One region of the Pseudoalteromonas sp. K222D genome, then DNA from elsewhere that is predicted to be linked to it. Evidence: predicted binding sites of a transcription regulator. Region 1 holds the regulator's gene; each other region holds the start of a gene.

Region 1 (4,835 bases):
GCTCTAGCATGCAGACCAAGTTTATTTTTTATTAAAAACGTATTTTCTAAGCGCATAAGATACTCTACTTAAGCTGAACAGATGATTGTTTAAATTGAATTATTTTTCTTGCTCGCGATGGCGAATTTTTACATTAGGGTGAGACATAGCAAAGCTTTCACCAATTGTTTGCGCTAAATAAACTGAGCGATGCTGACCACCGGTACAGCCAATAGCAATCGTTAAGTAACTACGGTTATTACGCTCTAGGTGTGGTAACCACGTCTGTACAAAGGTTTGAATTTGCCAAGTGAACTTTTGCACAATACTATGACTAGCTAAATAATCTTTAACGGGTTGATCTAACCCAGTTAAGGGCTTTAGCTCAGGTTCCCAGTGTGGGTTTGGTAAAAAACGCGCATCAAAAACATAATCAGCACCTTTGGGAATACCATGCTTAAAGCCAAACGACTCAAAGGTAATGATAAGCTGTTTGTCTTTTTTACCGAGTATGGTTTCACGCATAGATTCAGCAAGTTGATGCACACTTAAATCGGTTGTATCAATGACATGATCAGCCCGCGTTACGAGTACATCGAGTAATTCTTTTTCTTTTTGTATTGCTAAATCTAGCGGTAGCGAATCAATCGAAAGCGGGTGCAAACGACGCGTTTCTGAATAACGGCGGATTAATGTTTGATCGTCACTATCTAAATAAAATAACGTTGGTTTAGCAAAGTCGGGCAAGTACTCAAGAATATCGTTAAATTGCTGCTGATCTTTAGGCAGGTTACGCACATCTATACTAACGGCTATTTTATCGTAGTTATCAGAGACACTGCGCACTAATGAAGGCAGTAAATTTACCGGAATATTATCTACACAATAGTAACCTAAATCTTCTACAACACGTAAAGCAACCGATTTACCAGAACCCGATCGGCCACTTATAATAATTAATTCCATTTACCACCCCTTTATTAGTAACTAGGATTGATCCAAAATAACTTGGTATAATGCTTCATCAGACTTTGCCGCACGCAATTGCTTACAAAACTCTTTATCGTTTAGTTTATCAGCTATTGTGGCTAGTGTTTTCAAGTGCTGCTGGTTATCGCCATCGGGCACTATAAGTGCAACAAAAATATCAACTGGACGATTATCAATTGCATCAAAATTAATAGCGGTTTCGCTTATTAAAATTAAGGCAAGAGGTTCCTGCGCCCCGCTCATACGGCCATGTGGAATTGCTATTCCTCGGCCAATACCGGTACTGCCTAGCTTTTCTCTTGCCAATAAAGCAGTGAGAATATCTTGCTGGGGTAAATACGGCATTTTTTTATGCGCGAGTTCACTGATGAATTCTAAAATTCTTTTTTTACTATTAAAAAGGACCACAGCTTTGCTGCAGTCCTGGCATATAAGTGAGCTTAATTTCATAGTGTTAGTGTCGAGCAAACTTCTCTTTGTGTTTAATTACTTGACGATCGAGTTTGTCAATCAACGAGTCAATGGCAGCGTACATATCTTGGTGTTCGGTCGATGCAAATAGCTCAGCGCCACTTACAAAAATTGTTGCTTCAGCTTTTTGACTTAATTTTTCTACATCGAGAATAACATGCACATTAGTTATGTGATCTGAGTGTCTTTGCAGCTTTGCAAATTTATTATTTACATAGTCTCTTAATGAGTCTGTAATGTCTACATGACGACCAGTTAAGTTTAGTTGCATCAGCATTTTCCTCTTTGTTGTACGTCTTAAATCAAGCTTTTACGTTGATTCGACGGGGGAATAGCCAGAGATTCGCGATATTTTGCAATTGTCCGTCTAGCTACTTTAATTCCTTGCTCAGCCAATATATCTGCAATCTTGCTATCACTCAATGGTTTGGCTAAGTTTTCTGCAGCTATCAACTTTTTAATCAAGGCACGTATAGCAGTTGATGAACATTCGCCACCATTTTCGGTGCTTACATGGCTTGAAAAAAAGTACTTAAGCTCAAAAATGCCACGTGGAGTGTGCATGAATTTTTGTGTAGTGACCCGTGAAATAGTCGACTCGTGCATTTCAACTATTTCGGCAACATCGTTTAAAACCATAGGTTTCATGGCTTCTGGGCCATGTTCAAAAAACGCTTGTTGTTGCTTAACAATACAATTAGTTACTTTTAGGAGTGTTTCGTTTCTACTTTCTAGGCTTTTAATAAACCATTTAGCTTCTTGTAAGTGCGAGCGAATAAATTGGCTGTCACCACTGGACTTTACCGTACGAGACATAGCAGCATATTGGCTGTTAACACGTATTTTTGGCATGCTATCTGGGTTTAGCTCTACCACCCAGCGGCCTTTTATTTTTTTAACAGATACGTCAGGTATAACGTATTCAGATTCTTCTCTGACAATAGTATCCGCAGGCTTAGGATTAAGCGTATGAATAAGTGTCATTATTTCTTTAAGCTCTTCTTCTTTGAGCTTAGTTTTTTTCATTAACGTACGATAGTCGCGAGCAGCGAGTAAATCGATATGATCAGTTAACACCATTTTTGTTTCGTTAATATAAGGGGTGTCTTTATCAAATTGGTTTAATTGAATACATAAGCATTCTTGTAAGCTGCGAGCTGCAATACCAACAGGATCAAATAATTGAATGCGCTTTAGCACTGCTTCTATTTCATCTAGTTCTACTTCGTGTTCGTCATCACTTTCTTGATTAAAGCTTGCTAAAAGGTCTTCGCAACTGATAGTTAAAATACCAGAGTCATCTACGGCTTCAACAATAGCTATGGCAATAGCTTCGTCTATAGGACTAAAAGGAGTGAGCTGTAATTGCCACATTAAGTACTCATGCAGAGTTTCGGCTGATGCACCTTGATAAATAGATTCATCTTCAGGCATTGGCCCCGATGAAGAGGCAGGCGCTGCGCTCATATATTCATCCCATGATACATCCATGGCCATATCGTCGCTTATGGTGTCTTTGTTTAGTGCTTCACCGCTATCTTGCTCATACTCGCTCGGGGTGTCATCGGCAGAGGCACTAACAGTAATATCATCTGCTTTTTGCTCGTTTTTACCAGCTGATTCTTCCGTGTAATCTTGCTCATCAACTTCTAGTAGCGGGTTGCTATCAAGTGCTTCTTGTATTTCTTGCTGGAGATCCAAGGTACTAAGCTGCAATAAGCGAATAGCCTGTTGCAGTTGCGGAGTCATTGTAAGTTGCTGGCCCATGCGCAGCTGTAATGATTGCCTCATTTATCTCTAACAATCCTTATAAATTGATATGATTAATCTTAGCAGATGCTTATAGTAATAACATAAATATTACAGTTTGAACTGCTCGCCTAAATAAACATCACGTACTGTTTTATCGTTTAATACAAATTCAGGAGTACCAGATGCAATTAGCTCACCATGAGAAACAATGTAGGCTTTTTCGCAAACATCAAGGGTTTCCCTTACATTGTGGTCGGTAATTAGCACGCCAATACCACGGTTTTTAAGGTGTTCTATAATTTTTTTAATATCGAGTACTGAAATAGGATCCACGCCAGCAAAGGGCTCATCAAGTAATATAAATTTAGGATCTGCAGCTAAAGCACGTGCTATTTCTACGCGGCGGCGTTCACCACCAGATAACGCCATGCCTAAGCTGTCGCGAATATGTTGCAGGCTAAATTCGTCCAGCAAGCTATTTAGGGTTTCTTCTCTGGCTTGTTTGTTTAGTTGCTTACGCGTTTCTAAAATAGCCATTAAATTTTGATACACAGTGAGCTTTCTAAAAATAGACGATTCTTGTGGTAAATAACCAATACCTAAACGAGCACGGCTGTGCATAGGAAGTAGGGTAATATCGTTATCATCAATTAATATTTTGCCTTTGTCACTAGGAACTAAGCCTACAATCATGTAAAAGGTTGTGGTTTTACCAGCACCATTTGGACCAAGTAAACCAACAATGCTCCCTGCTTTTACTTCAAGGCCTACATTTTTAACAACTTCACGGCCTTTATAGCTTTTTGCTAATAGCTCTGCTTTTAATGTACTCATGGCTGACCTTTATTGAGTTTTTGTTCTTTTTTTACGTCTATAGGCACTAAAATAGTGTGCACCCGATCAGTTGAGTTTTCATCTTTTTCAGCACTTATAAGCTGTTGCTCTATATCGTAGGTGATACTTTTAGCCGTAATTTTTTGCCCAGCTTGAGAAATGTTTGCATCTCCTACTAGGGTTAAAAAACGTTTCGCTACATCGTAACGTACTTCGTTAGCGCTGGCGCTCATGACAGTGCCATCTGCTTGCTTTTCTTCAAAATATGCAGGGCTGCCTGTGGCAATTAATAGTTGTTTATTATCGCCAAGTTCGTCGCGCTTATGTACTTCTAAACGATCGGCGGTGATACGACGATTACCGTGGATAATCTCTACGTTTTTTTCAAAAATACCAACATTTTCTTTTAGTTGACCTTCTTGTCGGTCAGCACTAATAGAAATTTGATTAGCTAGTGGGGAAGTACTTTGCTCTGCCGCATTACTATTAAATGCAAGTATAAGCGATGGAATAATAAGTATTTTTGCAAGGTTATTGGTCATAATATAGTGTTCGCGTATGGTTAATTAGTTTTATCACCTCGGTTGTTAAATTGGCTTCAAGGCCTTTACCGGTGATCTTTAAATTCGGTCCAGTTATAATAACGGGTTGTTCGCTGTGCATAGTGAGTAGCTTTATATCTACTTGAATATTGTCGGCGGTGATTTTGTCTATCATTGCACCATCAATTAAGTTTTGGGCAGTTACATTACCCTCTAAAATTAATTGTCTTTCATCGTAAAGTGTTGCTTCATCAGCATTTATACGCC
Region 2 (4,835 bases), on a different contig from region 1:
GCTGTTAGAGCTGGGCTTAACCGATGCAGAATACGACGCATATTTAATCAGCATAGGTGATGGTGATCAGTTTGGTTCTGACTTTGTAGATATTAATCCAAATTCAAAAATTCCAGCGTTAATGGATCATTCAACCACGCCGCCAACACGTATTTTTGAATCGGGCTCTATACTGCAATACCTAGCAGAAAAGTTTGATGTGCTTATACCTAAAGATTTAAAAGCTAAAACTGAATGTCGTAACTGGCTATTTTGGCAAATGGGCTCAGCGCCGTACTTAGGTGGTGGCTTTGGCCACTTTTATAGTTATGCACCCACTAAAATGCAATATCCTATTGATCGTTTCACCATGGAAACCAAGCGCCAGCTTGACGTGCTAAACCGCCATTTAAGTGCAAACGAATACATGGCAGGAGATGAGTACTCAATTGCCGATATCGCAATTTGGCCTTGGTATGGCTCTTTAGTGCTTGGCGACATTTATGATGCAGCTGAATTTTTAGATGTTGCCTCATACACTCATGTTGTACGTTGGGCTAAACAGGTTTCAAAACGCCCTGGCGTAAAACGTGGTCGTCGCGTTAACCGCACATGGGGACCTGAAGAAGAGCAACTAGCAGAGCGCCACAGTAGTAGTGACTTTTAACCTTGCTGTTATTGATAAACTAAAAAATCAGCTGTAATAGCTGATTTTTTAGTTTAGGTGTTGCCTTATTTATAATTACGCTTTAACACTCAGTATCGAATCACCTTGTGATAAAGCAAACTTTTCTTGAACCGCCGATAAAATAGAACTTTTATCTTCGTCATTTAACTGGCTTGAATACTGCGCTAACAACTCATCTAAATAACTAACTACATCTTTAGTATTTACTTGCTCAATTGAATTTTTAGGCGGTGGTGGCGGGCGCTGACCTTCAGGTCGAGCATCATCACCTATGCTTTTAGCGTCAAACTCCAACTCGTCCATTAGCTCAGCCAACTCTTTTGTTGGCGCTATACCTTGCTCTTTAAGTGCAGCTTGAATACTTAGCGCGTTTTCTGCCGTTAAATTTTCGGCATCGAATTCAGCGAGTGTTTGTTTTACAAAGTCACTTTGTGCTGTTGTTAACTTTGCGGTTTGGCTACTTTGTTGCAGCACCAGGCTTGCAGAATTACTGCTAATATTATTAATCATTACAGTATCCTTTCAACGCTTACGACGAGGTGGTTTATGATCATTTACTTCTTGCTCACTAATTTCGCCATTACCATCTGAATCTATTTCGTCAAAAATTGTTTGTGCGTCTTCGCCGTGTGGTGGTTTTTTAGCGCTAAACTCTGCATAGCTAATTACGCCATCGCCATTGGTATCCATGCTTGAAAAATCAGGTTTAGGTGGTTTGCTATCGCTGCCTCTTGCTGCAACATTTACTGAAAAAGCAACCGACAATAGTGTAATAATTGTAAGTGATGATAAGTGTTTCATGCTCGTAACCTTTTGTTTAATTAATAACAAAAGATTACGCTGTAAAAATGCAAATAATGTGCAAATAATGAGGAAGTCAAAATAATGTATATCGCTAATGCATAAATTTAAAATGATAGCAAAATGCTAATGCGAGTAAAAAGCTAAAGTGGTTATTAATTACTTACGTTAACGCATCGTATTATGCTAATTAATCAAACATTTTGTTGTTAATTACACTGCTGTGGATTTACAAAGCGATAACCAACACCATAAACCGATTGAATAACGCTGTCGGTTTTGGTTAATTCGTCCAGCTTTTTACGCAATTTTTTTATATGACTATCAATAGTACGCTGGCTCACAATACGTTGATCGGCGTACATAGTATCCATTAAGCTATCGCGCGAATAAATACGGTTAGGGTTGTTAAACAAGGGCTTAAATAACTGAAACTCAACATTGGTAAGCTCAATACTTACTGCTTTGTATTTTACACTGTAGGTGCTTTCATCAAGTTGCATAACATTGGTTTTTGGCTCAACGTTATTCAAGCGCCTTAAAATAGCTTTAACACGCGCCACCAGCTCCGCATAACTAAAAGGCTTACAAATATAATCATCGGCTCCTAATTCAAGCCCAAGTAATCGGTCAATCTCCTCTACCTTTGCCGACACCATAATGATAGGCACATTAGAGAACTGCCTAATTGCTTTACACAATTCAATTCCGCTTTGACCAGGTAGCATTATGTCGAGCAAAATCACACTAGGCTTGTTAATTTCAAGCCAAGGTAGTACTTCATTACCATGATGTATTTGATGCGTTATGTAATGATGGCTTGTTAAAAAATCGCTTATTAAGTTAGCCAGCTTAACCTCATCTTCTACAATCAGTATTTGCTCTTGCATAGTGTCCTCTAAGCTTTAAATAAGGGTAATTTAATAATGATAGCAAGACCGCCTAAACTAGATTTTTCAGCTTTAATCTCGCCTTTATGACCTTTAACTATGTGCTGACAAATAGATAACCCTAAACCCGAACCGCCCTCTTGGCGATTTCGCGAACTATCTACTCGGTATAAATACTCAAATAAGTGCGATAAATGCGATGGCTCAACCCCCACGCCATTATCTTCAATAATAAGCTGTAAATACATTTGCCCTTTAATACTTATATTACTCGCCGTTAATGAAATAGTAGAGCATTGTGCGTAATGCACTGCGTTCATTAAAATATTATCGAATAACTGTAAAAGGCGTGTTTTATCTGCTTGAACGGTTATATTTTTTGCAGCATTTAATAGGTAAAGCTTTATATTATGTTGCTCAAGTATAACCAGATATTTTTGCTCAATAGTATTTAATAACAATGCCATATCAGTAGCTTGCATAGTGTAATGCATGCCCCCTAACTCTGCGCTATTGAGCATATGCAAATCGTCTATTAAGCGCTTTAAATGCAGGGCTTCGTCGTTGGCCGAGTTTATATTTTTTGCATTTGGCTCGCGTATGCCAAGTAGCATAGCTTCAAGCTCACCAAGCAAAATGCTCATTGGCGTTCTAAGCTCATGAGAAATATTGGCAAGCCAGCGTTTACGTACTTGCTCGTCTTTGGCGAGCGTAAATGCTAGCGTATTAAAATCCTCGCTTAACTGCCCTAGTTCGTCTTTTCGATCTAGGGTCAGCTTAGTCTCGTAATTGCCTTGCGTTAAGCGGTGCATACCGTTAGCTATTTGTTTTACTGGGCTAACTAAATGCCGAGATAATAAAAAGGTAACCAGTAATGTAAGCAGTACCGCCGCTAAAGCAATAAACCATAAGTAGTTTGTTTGCTGCTGTAAAAAATCAAGTTCGTAGCCATCAACTAAGCTATCTCTTTTGGATACAGCTAAATAACCAACCGCTTTATTATTCACTGTAATGGCTGTAGTCATATAGTTTAAATTACTTAAATACCTGCCCACTATTCGCTGTTTATTTTCGTCAAGCAAAGCATAATGAGCAATATTTTCAGGAGGTGGTCGGCGCGCGCCTAAAACAATATGCTCGGATGGTGGTGGCCGGCGCATCATTCGCCCTCTTGGATCAGGGCTTTTTGGTAACTTAGATAAAAACTGGCTGTTTTCTAGTTGCGATTCTATAAGCATTCTAAAGTTTTTGTCGCCGCCAATAACTAACTCCCACGAGGGCGTTTTTTGATACTGCTTTGCAAGTTGTAGCGTAAGTGGTTCTAATGCTTTTATCTCTTTTGCATTAACAAAATCAATAACGCCTTGCCCTATACTCCACTGTATAAGTATTACCATCCCTGCAATAACACTAAAGGTAAAACTAAATAGTATTAAAAAAAGTTTATTATGAATTTTCATTAATGCGTATTTTTAACCTTGCTAGGAAAGCTTTCAAATCGGTATGTTATAAACTCTTTGGTTTGATCATTAACATACAACGTAGCAACTATTTTTTTGCCCTGAGCGGTCCAATACATGTGACCATGATTATTTAAAGTAACCGATACGGTATTTATACCACTTTTAAATAAGTTAGCAGGTAAATGCAATGCATGTCCGTAAATTCGCTGTATTTTAACGCCATTAATATATAAATGAGCGTGGCCTTGTAAAAAACCGGTATTTTCGTTTGTTGTCGCGCTCATCATTTGTTGCATGTTCATGGCGCCCTCAGGAGGCACTGATAAATCATAACGCTGTGTATCTAGAATTAAGTTATAACCCGACATACTATCTTTTAATAACTTAAGGCTCAGTGCCGGTGTGGGTGCAGCGTTTGGTACTGCAATAGGCATATGGCTATGATCCATCATTTCCTGCTGCGCAAAGAGCTTAAAGCTCAATAGCACAGCAGTAGTTAGGATCAATGCGTATTTAAAATAACGCATAGTTACTCCTTACCTTCTTGGTGGTGGACCCATTGTTTCGCCCGTATCACAGCGACCAATTGAATTATCAGCTAATTGACCTTTAAAACGTGGCCCAATTTGATAAGGGAACGAAGGCTGTAATTTACCATCGCTGTCTAACGAAAGTGTTATGTGGTAGTGATAACCTTTACCATCGTTGGTATCGTGGCCGTTATGCTCATCAAGTTGTGCACCTGCTACTGTTTTTTGGGCGTAGTAATAATCTTCAAAATAATAACCGTCGTCGGCATTTAATGTATTACCTGAAAGTGTTGTTACTTCTGCGCCAATAGCTGGGCCTGTATCGCTTATTTGTGTACCTTGGCTAATATCGTATTGATTGACTAAAGTACAGCTTCGCTCACCTTGCGTACCACAACCGCCCTCGCTTGTTGATGCACCATAATCGCGCATTTCCCAACCGCTTAATGCAAGTTGCCCGTTACTTTCATAAGGGCCATAAAGT
Region 3 (4,835 bases), on a different contig from region 1:
AATAGAAAATACCGATACGCCGTGGTGCTGATAAAAATTACGATCTTCAACCACTAAAAGCGTGTCTTTTAGCATTGCCGGAAATTTATCCAGCGGTACAAATTCACGGTCTTGTTTAGAGTCGTTACCTATACGCGCTATTTGCACCGGCTCCAGCCTAGCGTTGTTTAAACGCCGACCAAACTTGTCTTTAATACTAGCCACTTTTTGCCCTGCAAAACGCAGTTCAATTATATGCGCCTGTTCTAGCGCGTCATAAAATTCAAAATCGCGACGATATATTTTAATGCTGTTGGCAGTTTTAACATATTGCCCTGTACGACTTAACCTATTAACGGCTGAGTAGTTTAGCCGCTCTAACTCCCAAATAACCTCTTGGCTTGATAAGAACTGCCCGGGGTAAAACGCCATCGAGCGTGCATAAACTTGCGCAGGAAGCTGCCATTTATTACCTTCAAATTGACGAGTTATTTTTGCATCGAGGTAAATAAAATAAAGCGCCATAGCAATAAATGTCGCTAAACTAAGTTTCCAAAAAATAGACCATAGTTTATTGAGTAAAGATCGCTGAGCAACTGATGATTTGTTTTTTGTACTTTTTTTAGCGCCGTTACGCGGTGTACTTTTAGAGGGTTTAGCGCTGCGCTTTGTGGGGGTTTTACCTGTCGGTGTTTTTTTGTTATCAGCCATTTAAATGTAATTTATTCCAAGGTTTATTTTACGGACGTGAGCTTAGCATAGTCACCTACTAGTTCACCATTATAAGGTAAATTAACAACCCATCTTAGCAGCACTAAAGTTAACCTCCCCTGAAATAAAAAAGCGCTACCTAAGTAGCGCTTTGGACAACACACAATAACTTAAATTTAATTACTACGAACCGATACAAATTCTGGGTAGGCGTCAATGCCACAATCGTGTTGATCCATACCGTTTAGCTCTTCTTCTTCGGTAACCCTAATGCCCATAGTATGCTTTAAGATTGCCCACACCAGCAGCGAAGAAATAAACACAAAACCAATAATACACAACAAGCCTATTAACTGAGTTACCAAGTTTGCCTCGGCGTTTGTCACAGGTACTAGCATAATACCAAGTACTCCACATACGCCATGCACAGAAATAGCGCCAACTGGGTCGTCTATTTTTGCCTTATCAAGTATAACAATACTAAATACCACTAATGAGCCGCCTAATAACCCTAATAAACACGCCATCAATGGTGAAGGTGAAAGCGGATCGGCGGTAATCACAACCAGCCCAGCTAACGCGCCATTTAATACCATAGTTAAATCGGCTTTACCCCATAATGCTTTACAAACAAATAGTGCTGAAACAGCCCCCATTGCAGCAGCAGCATTGGTGTTTAATAAAATCTTTCCTACAGCAGTCGCGTTTTCTGCATCTGATATAAGTAGCTGCGAGCCGCCGTTAAAACCAAACCAGCCCATCCATAAAATAAACGTACCTAACGTTGCCAAAGGCAAGTTTGACCCCGGAATTGGGTATATTTCGCCATTTTTACCATATTTTCCTTTACGTGCACCCAGTAATAATACGCCAGCTAATGCCGCTGATGCGCCGGTTGCATGCACTATTGCTGAGCCCGCGAAGTCAACAAAACCCATTGCCGATAAAAATCCAGAGCCCCAAGTCCAGTAACCCTCAATAGGATATATAAGCCCAGTTAACACCAAGGTAAACACCAAAAATGCCCACAACTTCATGCGCTCAGCCACCGCACCCGAGACAATAGACATAGCCGTGGCAACAAAAACAACTTGAAAGAAAAAATCAGATTCTAGAGAGTGATCAGCATCAGCGGCTTGTGTACCAATTAAGCCACCAAATGAAGGAATGATGCCTCCCTCGGTATTCCCTACATACATAATATTGTAACCAACGAGTAAAAACATGGTGCATGCAATTGAATACAAGGCGATATTTTTAGTTAATATTTCTGTGGTGTTTTTTGAGCGTACTAAACCCGCTTCTAGCATGGCAAACCCTGCGGCCATCCACATTACTAATATGCCACAAATTAAAAAATAAAAGGTGTCGAGCGAAAATTTTAGTTCTATCAGTGTACTTTCCATAAATCCCCCTTAAAGTGCATCTTCATCAAGTTCGCCCGTACGAATACGAACAATTTGATCTAGGTCGTACACAAAAATCTTACCGTCACCTATTTTTCCGGTGCCTGCAACTTGCGTAATTGAGTCAACTACGCGTTGGCAGTTTTCAGTACGAGTGGCAATTTCGAGTTTAATTTTAGGAATAAAATCAACTTGGTATTCAGCCCCACGATACAATTCGGTATGACCACGTTGTCGACCAAAGCCTTTTACATCAACAACTGTCATCCCTTCTATGCCTAAATCAGCGAGTGCTGTACGCACTTCATCTAATTTAAATGGCTTGATGATTGCACTAATCATTTTCATTTTAGTCCCCTTAGGACACGTTATTGTTTTTCTTAGTTAATACAATCCAAGCTTTATGCCATTTTTATATGGCAATAAAAAACAATAACTTATAAAAATATTTTATATTTAAAACAAAAAAACGCACCAATTAGGTGCGTTTTTTTATATATAATACTTGATTGGTGCGTGTGTATTTAACTCAACGTATAGCTGTAACCTCTGCTAGCTGCAAAGTACTATTTAAAACCACACAATTGCGCCCTTGCTCCTTAGCTTGATACAAAGCTCTGTCGGCAACACGCATAGCAGCGGTTAAATTGGTATTTTGAAATTCGGCTAGGCCTATACTTGCTGTTATTGATAAGGTTTTATCACTGATAGTAAAGTCGTAACTTGCGAACTTTTGTATAAATAAATTTAAACACTTCTCGGCTTGTTCAACTTCTACTTGCGTTAATATAATTGCAAACTCTTCACCGCCAATACGTGCCACTGTACTGTTAGAAAATGAAGTACGGATTAAATTACTCACTTGTTTAAGTGCCTGATCGCCGCCGTCATGCCCAAATTCATCGTTTATTGCTTTAAAAAAATCTATATCGAGTAACACTAAGCTATTTTTCTGATTTTTATTTTTGAGTAGTTTTTCAGCATACTGATAAAAGTAACGACGATTATAAAGCCCGGTAAGATGATCTCGAAAAGCACTTTCTTTAATGTCTGCAATTAACGATAACTGCTCCATGGTTTGCAAGACACGACAATGAAACTCTTCATTCATAAAAGGTTTAGTTAAAAAATCATTAGCACCATATTTAATAAATCGCGCCGATAAACCATGCTTACTCGCGCCTGATAACCCAATAATTGCTAAGTCATCACGGCCTCTAAAGTTTCTCACCGCTTTAACTAATTCAAAACCATCCATTGTTGGCATTGCATAGTCTGTCATGAGTAATTTAATTTCAGCATCGTTTTTGAGCATATCTAATGCTTGGCGTCCATCGTGCGCCTCACTGACTGCAAATAATTGTTTTTCTAGCATTTGCTTCATTAAAGTACGACTTAAAACCGAGTCGTCGGCTATTAATGCTTTACAGCCTTGGTTACGCAACAGCTGTGCAACTAATTTTATAGCGTAATTATATGAGTCACGGTTATCTTTTATCACATAATCAATTACGCCTAATTCTAACATTTGCAGGCGCTTGTACTCATCCATCTTAGAAGTAAGCACCACAGTAGGAATACCTTTTAATAAGGTATATTTGGCCACCTCACCATTTGGTGCGTCGGGGAGCGTTAAATCAACTAAGGCTAGTGTATAGCTGTGCTTACTTACAAACTCCTTACACTCAGATAAAGACCAAGCAAAATCAATGGCAACATCAAGATACTGTGCAGATATATGGCGAAGGACTTGTTGTACTACTTTACTATCTTCAACTATCAACAGTCTTTGCATAGGGCTTCTCTTTACTTCTAATTTGATTACTTGTTTTATAACCATGTGTTCATCATAAATTTAAAGCCTTTAATGAGATTTTAAATTTATTAAAAAGCAAATTACACACCCTGTCGGTTTGCCACTATTTTTTTAAAGTAAATCTCACTTATTTAAGCTGCTATTTATAAATAGATGCGAATATACATTACTTTCATTACGATCGAAATAAAGAGCGATACAAAGCGTTAAAAGCTAAGTTTTTACACATTCTATTTACTCAACCACTATTATCGGCAACTAGTCTCAATACTTTTGTTTTTTTACTGAATATTTCTTTTAATAGAACATTAACAATAAAAAAGGGTCATTCATGAAGTTTAGCCAAAGTATTTTTTTACCTATTGCCGCCATTGCCTTAACACTTAGTAGTGCCTCCTTTGCCGATAATAACCAGCGTCGTATTGATATCGACAGCAAAGTGGTTACTGAGCACAAAGCAAAAATTAATAATCAGCGCTTTTCATATACGGTTGCAACCGGTACGCAACCTGTTTGGGATGACAAAGGCGATGCTATAGCAACCTTGCAATATACTTACTACACCCGCGATAAGGTAGATGACAGAGCAAAGCGCCCTTTGCTTATTTCGTTTAATGGCGGCCCTGGCTCGGCATCGGTTTGGATGCACCTTGCTTATACTGGCCCTCGCGTATTAAAAATTGATGATGAAGGCTACCCTATTCAACCATATGGGGTTAAAGACAACCCTTACTCAGTGCTCGACATTGCCGATATTGTATATGTAAATCCGGTAAACACCGGCTACTCTCGGGTAGTTGAAGATAAAGACGGTAAATTACTCTCTAAAGCTGAACAAAAAGAGCAGTTTTTTGGCGTAAAAGCCGATATTAAGTACCTCGCTGAGTGGCTTAATACCTTTGTAAACAGAAACGAGCGCTGGC
Region 4 (4,835 bases), on a different contig from region 1:
CCGCTCAATACCGGTTATACGGTTCGTTGGTTAGGGCATGCCAGCTTTGTGGTCAGCACACGTAATGGGCAAAATGTATTATTTGATCCGGTTAGTGAGCAGTTTGATTCACCGGTTGATTTAGGCTTTAAGCTTGCAGGTGGGTTTTATCGCAAACCCGGAGCATGGCCAAATAAGCAAACACTTGAAAACATTAACGCCGTTATGTATTCGCATATTCATTATGATCACTTTAATAAAGCAGATATTAAAAAACTGGGTAATCAACCACGTTATTTAGCCCCGCTAGGCATGGCAGATAACTTCCCAACGGGTGGCTTTAATATTACTGAAATGGCGTGGTATGCAAAAACCAGCATTGAGGACTTAACCATACACGCAGTGCCTGCACATCACTTTAGTAATCGGGTGCTTATTCCCTATATTTACGAAGATGATAATAAAGATTCTTGGAATGGCTGGCTGCTTGAACAAAATGGCAGCACCTTATTTTTTGCCGGCGATACTGGCTATTCAAAACACTTTAAAGACATACAACAAAAATACGGTGATATAGACCTATGCCTAATGCCAATTGCCTCTTATTACCATAAAACCAACGCTAAAGGGTATCGATACGTTCATACTACGCCAGAGGATGCCCTTAATGCGGCCACAGAGCTTAATTGCAAAGTAATGATACCATGGGGATATGGCAACTCAAGTTGGCAAATGGGCGATCACAGCAGCCACTCAGCGCTATCGCGCTTACTGCATATGTATAAACAAATGAATGCACCAGTACCGCTGTATATTTTAAATGAAGGCGAAACAATTAAACTTTAACTAATGCACGTAGGTTGGGTTGAGCGCAGCGAAACCCAACGAAAAATACCCTACCAACAAACACTAGTACTTAGCCTTATCGGCTGTTTTAAGCTCACTCTGCGTACAAAAGATCTTTAAGTGAATTATTCACAAAGAGGTTAAGAGGCGCTGCGCTTTTAGAGGAAAAAACTCAATGTAGTGCACAAGTGCACAGCACACCAATTATCGCGGTGGTGGTAATTTCTTTAATCTACCCTCTTTAACCTTTTATTTAGCTAACCCACAAACACAAAAAAGCCGCTGTATTTTGCAATACAGCGGCTTTTAAAATCATTATTCTAAATTAATAGATTATGACTTAGGCGCACGACCCGCACGTTTACGTTCGTTTTCTGTAAGATGACGCTTACGAATACGAATGTTTAGTGGCGTTACTTCAACTAACTCATCTTCATCAATAAACTCAAGCGCTTGCTCAAGTGAATAGTTTAAAGGTGGAGAAAGCGTTTGTGCTTCATCTGTACCAGATGCACGTACGTTAGTTAACTGCTTACCTTTAAGGGCGTTAACTGTAAGGTCGTTATCACGGTTATGAATACCGATAACCATACCTTCGTAAACTTCAACACCGTGGCCGATGAATAAACGGCCGCGCTCTTGTAAGTTAAACAATGCGTTAGTCAGTGCTTTACCTGTAGCATTTGCAATGATTACGCCGTTTTTACGAACACCGATTGAACCGCCTTTATGAGGACCGTAATGATCGAACGTATGGTACATAAGACCAGAACCCGAAGTAAGTGTCATGAAATCAGTTTGGAAACCAATTAAGCCACGGCTTGGGATAATAAAGTCTAAACGCATACGGCCTTTGCCATCTGGAGACATGTTAGTAAGCTCACCTTTACGTAGGCCAACTTGCTCCATTACAGAACCCTGATGCTCTTCTTGACAGTCAATTGTTACTGTTTCAAACGGTTCTTCTAATACACCGTCAACAGTACGCAAAATTACCTCTGGACGAGATACAGCAAGCTCGTAACCTTCACGACGCATATTTTCGATTAAGATACCTAGGTGTAATTCACCACGGCCAGAAACACGGAAGCTATCTGGGCTAGCAGTATCTTCAACGCGAAGTGCTACGTTGTGTACTAGCTCTTTCTCTAAACGCTCACGAATATTACGTGACGTTACAAACTTACCTTCTTTACCACAAAACGGTGAGTTATTTACAGAGAATGTCATTGTTACTGTTGGCTCATCAACACTTAGTGGTGGTAATGCTTCAACGTTAGTAGGACAACAAACAGTATCTGAAATCTTAAGCTCGCCAATACCGGTTACAGTAACAATGTTACCTGCATAACCACGGTCTGTTTCAATACGCTCAAGGCCTAAGTAGCTTTGTACTGTACCAATTTTACCGTTACGTTTAGTACCATCAGCACTAATAATAGTTACTTGTTGGTTTGGAGCAACAGAACCACGCTTGATACGACCAACACCAATTACACCCACGTATGAGTTGTAATCAAGTTGAGAAATCTGCATTTGGAAGTCACCTTCAGGATCTGCATCTGGTGGTGATACTTCGTCAACGATCATTTGGAACATGGCATCCATGTTATCAGATGGCTCGTCTAAATCTAATGTTGCCCAGCCGTTGATTGCTGATGCATAGATTACTTTAAAATCTAACTGCTCGTCAGTGGCGCCTAAGTTATCGAATAAATCAAAGATTTGATCCATAACCCAATCAGGACGTGCACTTGGCTTGTCGATTTTGTTAATTACTACGATTGGCTTTAAACCTTGCGCAAATGCCTTTTGCGTAACAAAACGCGTTTGTGGCATTGGGCCTTCTTGAGCGTCAACAATTAGTAATACTGAGTCAGCCATTGAAAGTACGCGTTCCACTTCACCACCGAAATCGGCGTGTCCTGGAGTATCTACGATATTAATGTGGTAGCCGTTCCATGAAATAGCGGTGTTTTTCGCTAAAATGGTAATACCACGTTCTCTTTCTATATCGTTTGAATCCATCACGCGCTCTTCATTACCGCCGCGTGTTTCTAATGTGCCTGAAAACTCAAGCAGTTTGTCAACCAGTGTAGTTTTACCGTGGTCAACGTGGGCGATAATTGCTATATTTCTTATCTTTTCGATACTCATTAATATTCACTCAGAGAAATTGAATCTCATTGATCCTGCAGGGGCTTACGCACTCACCTGCGTTTTCACGAGATGTCCCAGCATAGGATTTAAAAGGGCGCATATTATCCCTTATAAATGGAATGGATGAAAGTTTATCCAAAATAAATTTGCAAACTTTCTGGTTTTTTTATTTAACCTACTGTTTTAAATTAACTAATTATAAAAATAAAATTTTTAATATTTTTATAAAAACCTCCACTTTAATGACTTTATTGCTATTTTGGTCAGTCTTTTGTATTTACTTTATGTTAGTCTATCACGATTAAATAGCGAGCAACTTTTTACTCTGTAACTGTTGCACTATATTGAAGCATTTACGCACCATAATGGTGCGCATTAGAAACAGCCGTTATTACTTTTGTATTTTTTATGTTTATAAACATTAAGTTACAATAGTGGCACAAAATCAGCTTATAAAACACAAAGCATTTAAGCAGCAATAACAAAACCTTATAGTTGGAGGACACATGTCGCAATCGGTTTTAGATTTTATTAAAGAAAATGACGTTAAGTTCATTGATTTACGCTTTACTGATACCAAAGGTAAAGAGCAGCATATTTCAATTCCTCATCACCAAATTGATGAAGACTTTTTTGAAGATGGTAAAATGTTCGATGGTTCTTCAATTGCTGGCTGGAAAGGCATAAACGAATCAGACATGGTGCTAATGCCTGTTGCTGAATCAGCTAAGCTTGACCCATTCACTGAAGAAGCCACATTAATTATACGTTGTGACGTAGTAGAGCCTTCTACATTACAAGGTTACGAGCGCGATCCTCGCTCTGTAGCAAAGCGTGCTGAAGAGTATATGCGCTCTACAGGTATTGCTGATACGGTTTTATTTGGCCCAGAGCCAGAGTTCTTCGTATTTGATGACGTAAAATATAAAACAGACATGTCTGGCTCTATGTACAAAATCGATTCTAAGCAAGCTGCTTGGAACTCAGATAAAGAATACGCAGACGGCAATACAGGTCATCGCCCTGGCGTTAAAGGCGGTTACTTCCCAGTTGCTCCTGTTGATGACTTTCAAGATTGGCGCTCTGCTACTTGTCTAGTATTAGAAGAAATGGGACAAGTTGTTGAAGCACATCATCACGAAGTAGCAACTGCAGGACAAAACGAAATTGCTACGCGCTTTAATACTATGGTGATTAAAGCCGATGAAATTCAAGAAATGAAATATGTTATTCATAACATGGCTCATTTATACGGCAAAACAGCCACTTTTATGCCTAAACCTATTGTTGGCGATAACGGTTCTGGTATGCATTGTCATCAGTCGTTAGCTAAAGACGGTGTTAACTTATTTGCAGGTGATAAGTACGGCGGTCTTTCTGAAGATGCGCTTTATTACATTGGCGGTATTATTAAACATGCTAAAGCAATTAATGCGTTTGCTAATGCCTCTACTAACTCGTACAAACGTTTAGTACCAGGTTACGAAGCACCAGTAATGCTTGCATACTCTGCACGTAACCGTTCTGCATCGATTCGTATTCCGGTAGTACCATCAGCTAAAGGTCGTCGTATTGAAGTACGCTTCCCTGATGCAACGGCTAACCCGTATCTTGCTTTTGCTGCCATGCTTATGGCTGGCCTTGATGGAATTAAAAATAAAATCCATCCTGGTGATGCAATGGATAAAGATTTATACGACCTACCTGCAGAAGAAGCAGCAGAAATTCCAACCGTTGCCTCTTCATTAGAAGAAGCACTGGCATCTCTTGATGCTGACCGTGAGTTTTTAAATCAAGGTGACGTGTTCTCTAATGATTTAATTGATGCTTACATTAAACTTAAGAGTCAA

The links. The regulator sigma-54, encoded in region 1, starts transcription at its own class of promoters, with help from an activator protein. The targets are predictions, from matches to a motif close to GTTGGCACGNNNNTNGNNT.
Region 2: a site for sigma-54 is predicted at 1,516-1,534, ahead of J5X91_RS04335 (EF-hand domain-containing protein). Genes of this name have one in related genera too.
Region 3: a site for sigma-54 is predicted at 2,489-2,507, ahead of J5X91_RS06950 (P-II family nitrogen regulator). Genes of this name have one in related genera too.
Region 4: a site for sigma-54 is predicted at 3,419-3,437, ahead of glnA (glutamate--ammonia ligase). Genes of this name have one in related genera too.

What each region holds. Positions count from the first base shown of each region.
Region 1 is NZ_JAGGDL010000004.1:83,305-88,139, reverse strand. It holds gene J5X91_RS03900 (HPr family phosphocarrier protein) at 1-56, opposite strand, end outside; gene rapZ (RNase adapter RapZ) at 100-945, opposite strand; gene ptsN (PTS IIA-like nitrogen regulatory protein PtsN) at 967-1,419, opposite strand; gene hpf (ribosome hibernation promoting factor) at 1,424-1,711, opposite strand; gene J5X91_RS03880 (RNA polymerase factor sigma-54) at 1,738-3,231, opposite strand; gene lptB (LPS export ABC transporter ATP-binding protein) at 3,301-4,026, opposite strand; gene lptA (lipopolysaccharide transport periplasmic protein LptA) at 4,023-4,568, opposite strand; gene lptC (LPS export ABC transporter periplasmic protein LptC) at 4,558-4,835, opposite strand, start outside.
Region 2 is NZ_JAGGDL010000005.1:18,424-23,258, reverse strand. It holds gene yghU (glutathione-dependent disulfide-bond oxidoreductase) at 1-646, shown strand, start outside; gene J5X91_RS04340 (hypothetical protein) at 722-1,177, opposite strand; gene J5X91_RS04335 (EF-hand domain-containing protein) at 1,190-1,468, opposite strand; gene J5X91_RS04330 (response regulator) at 1,678-2,358, opposite strand; gene J5X91_RS04325 (ATP-binding protein) at 2,367-3,818, opposite strand; gene J5X91_RS04320 (hypothetical protein) at 3,818-4,348, opposite strand; gene J5X91_RS04315 (YHYH protein) at 4,358-4,835, opposite strand, start outside.
Region 3 is NZ_JAGGDL010000009.1:70,798-75,632, reverse strand. It holds gene mrcB (penicillin-binding protein 1B) at 1-690, opposite strand, end outside; gene J5X91_RS06955 (ammonium transporter) at 867-2,096, opposite strand; gene J5X91_RS06950 (P-II family nitrogen regulator) at 2,106-2,444, opposite strand; gene J5X91_RS06945 (diguanylate cyclase) at 2,626-3,891, opposite strand; gene J5X91_RS06940 (carboxypeptidase) at 4,244-4,835, shown strand, end outside.
Region 4 is NZ_JAGGDL010000012.1:26,947-31,781, reverse strand. It holds gene J5X91_RS08205 (MBL fold metallo-hydrolase) at 1-825, shown strand, start outside; gene typA (translational GTPase TypA) at 1,159-2,982, opposite strand; gene glnA (glutamate--ammonia ligase) at 3,492-4,835, shown strand, end outside.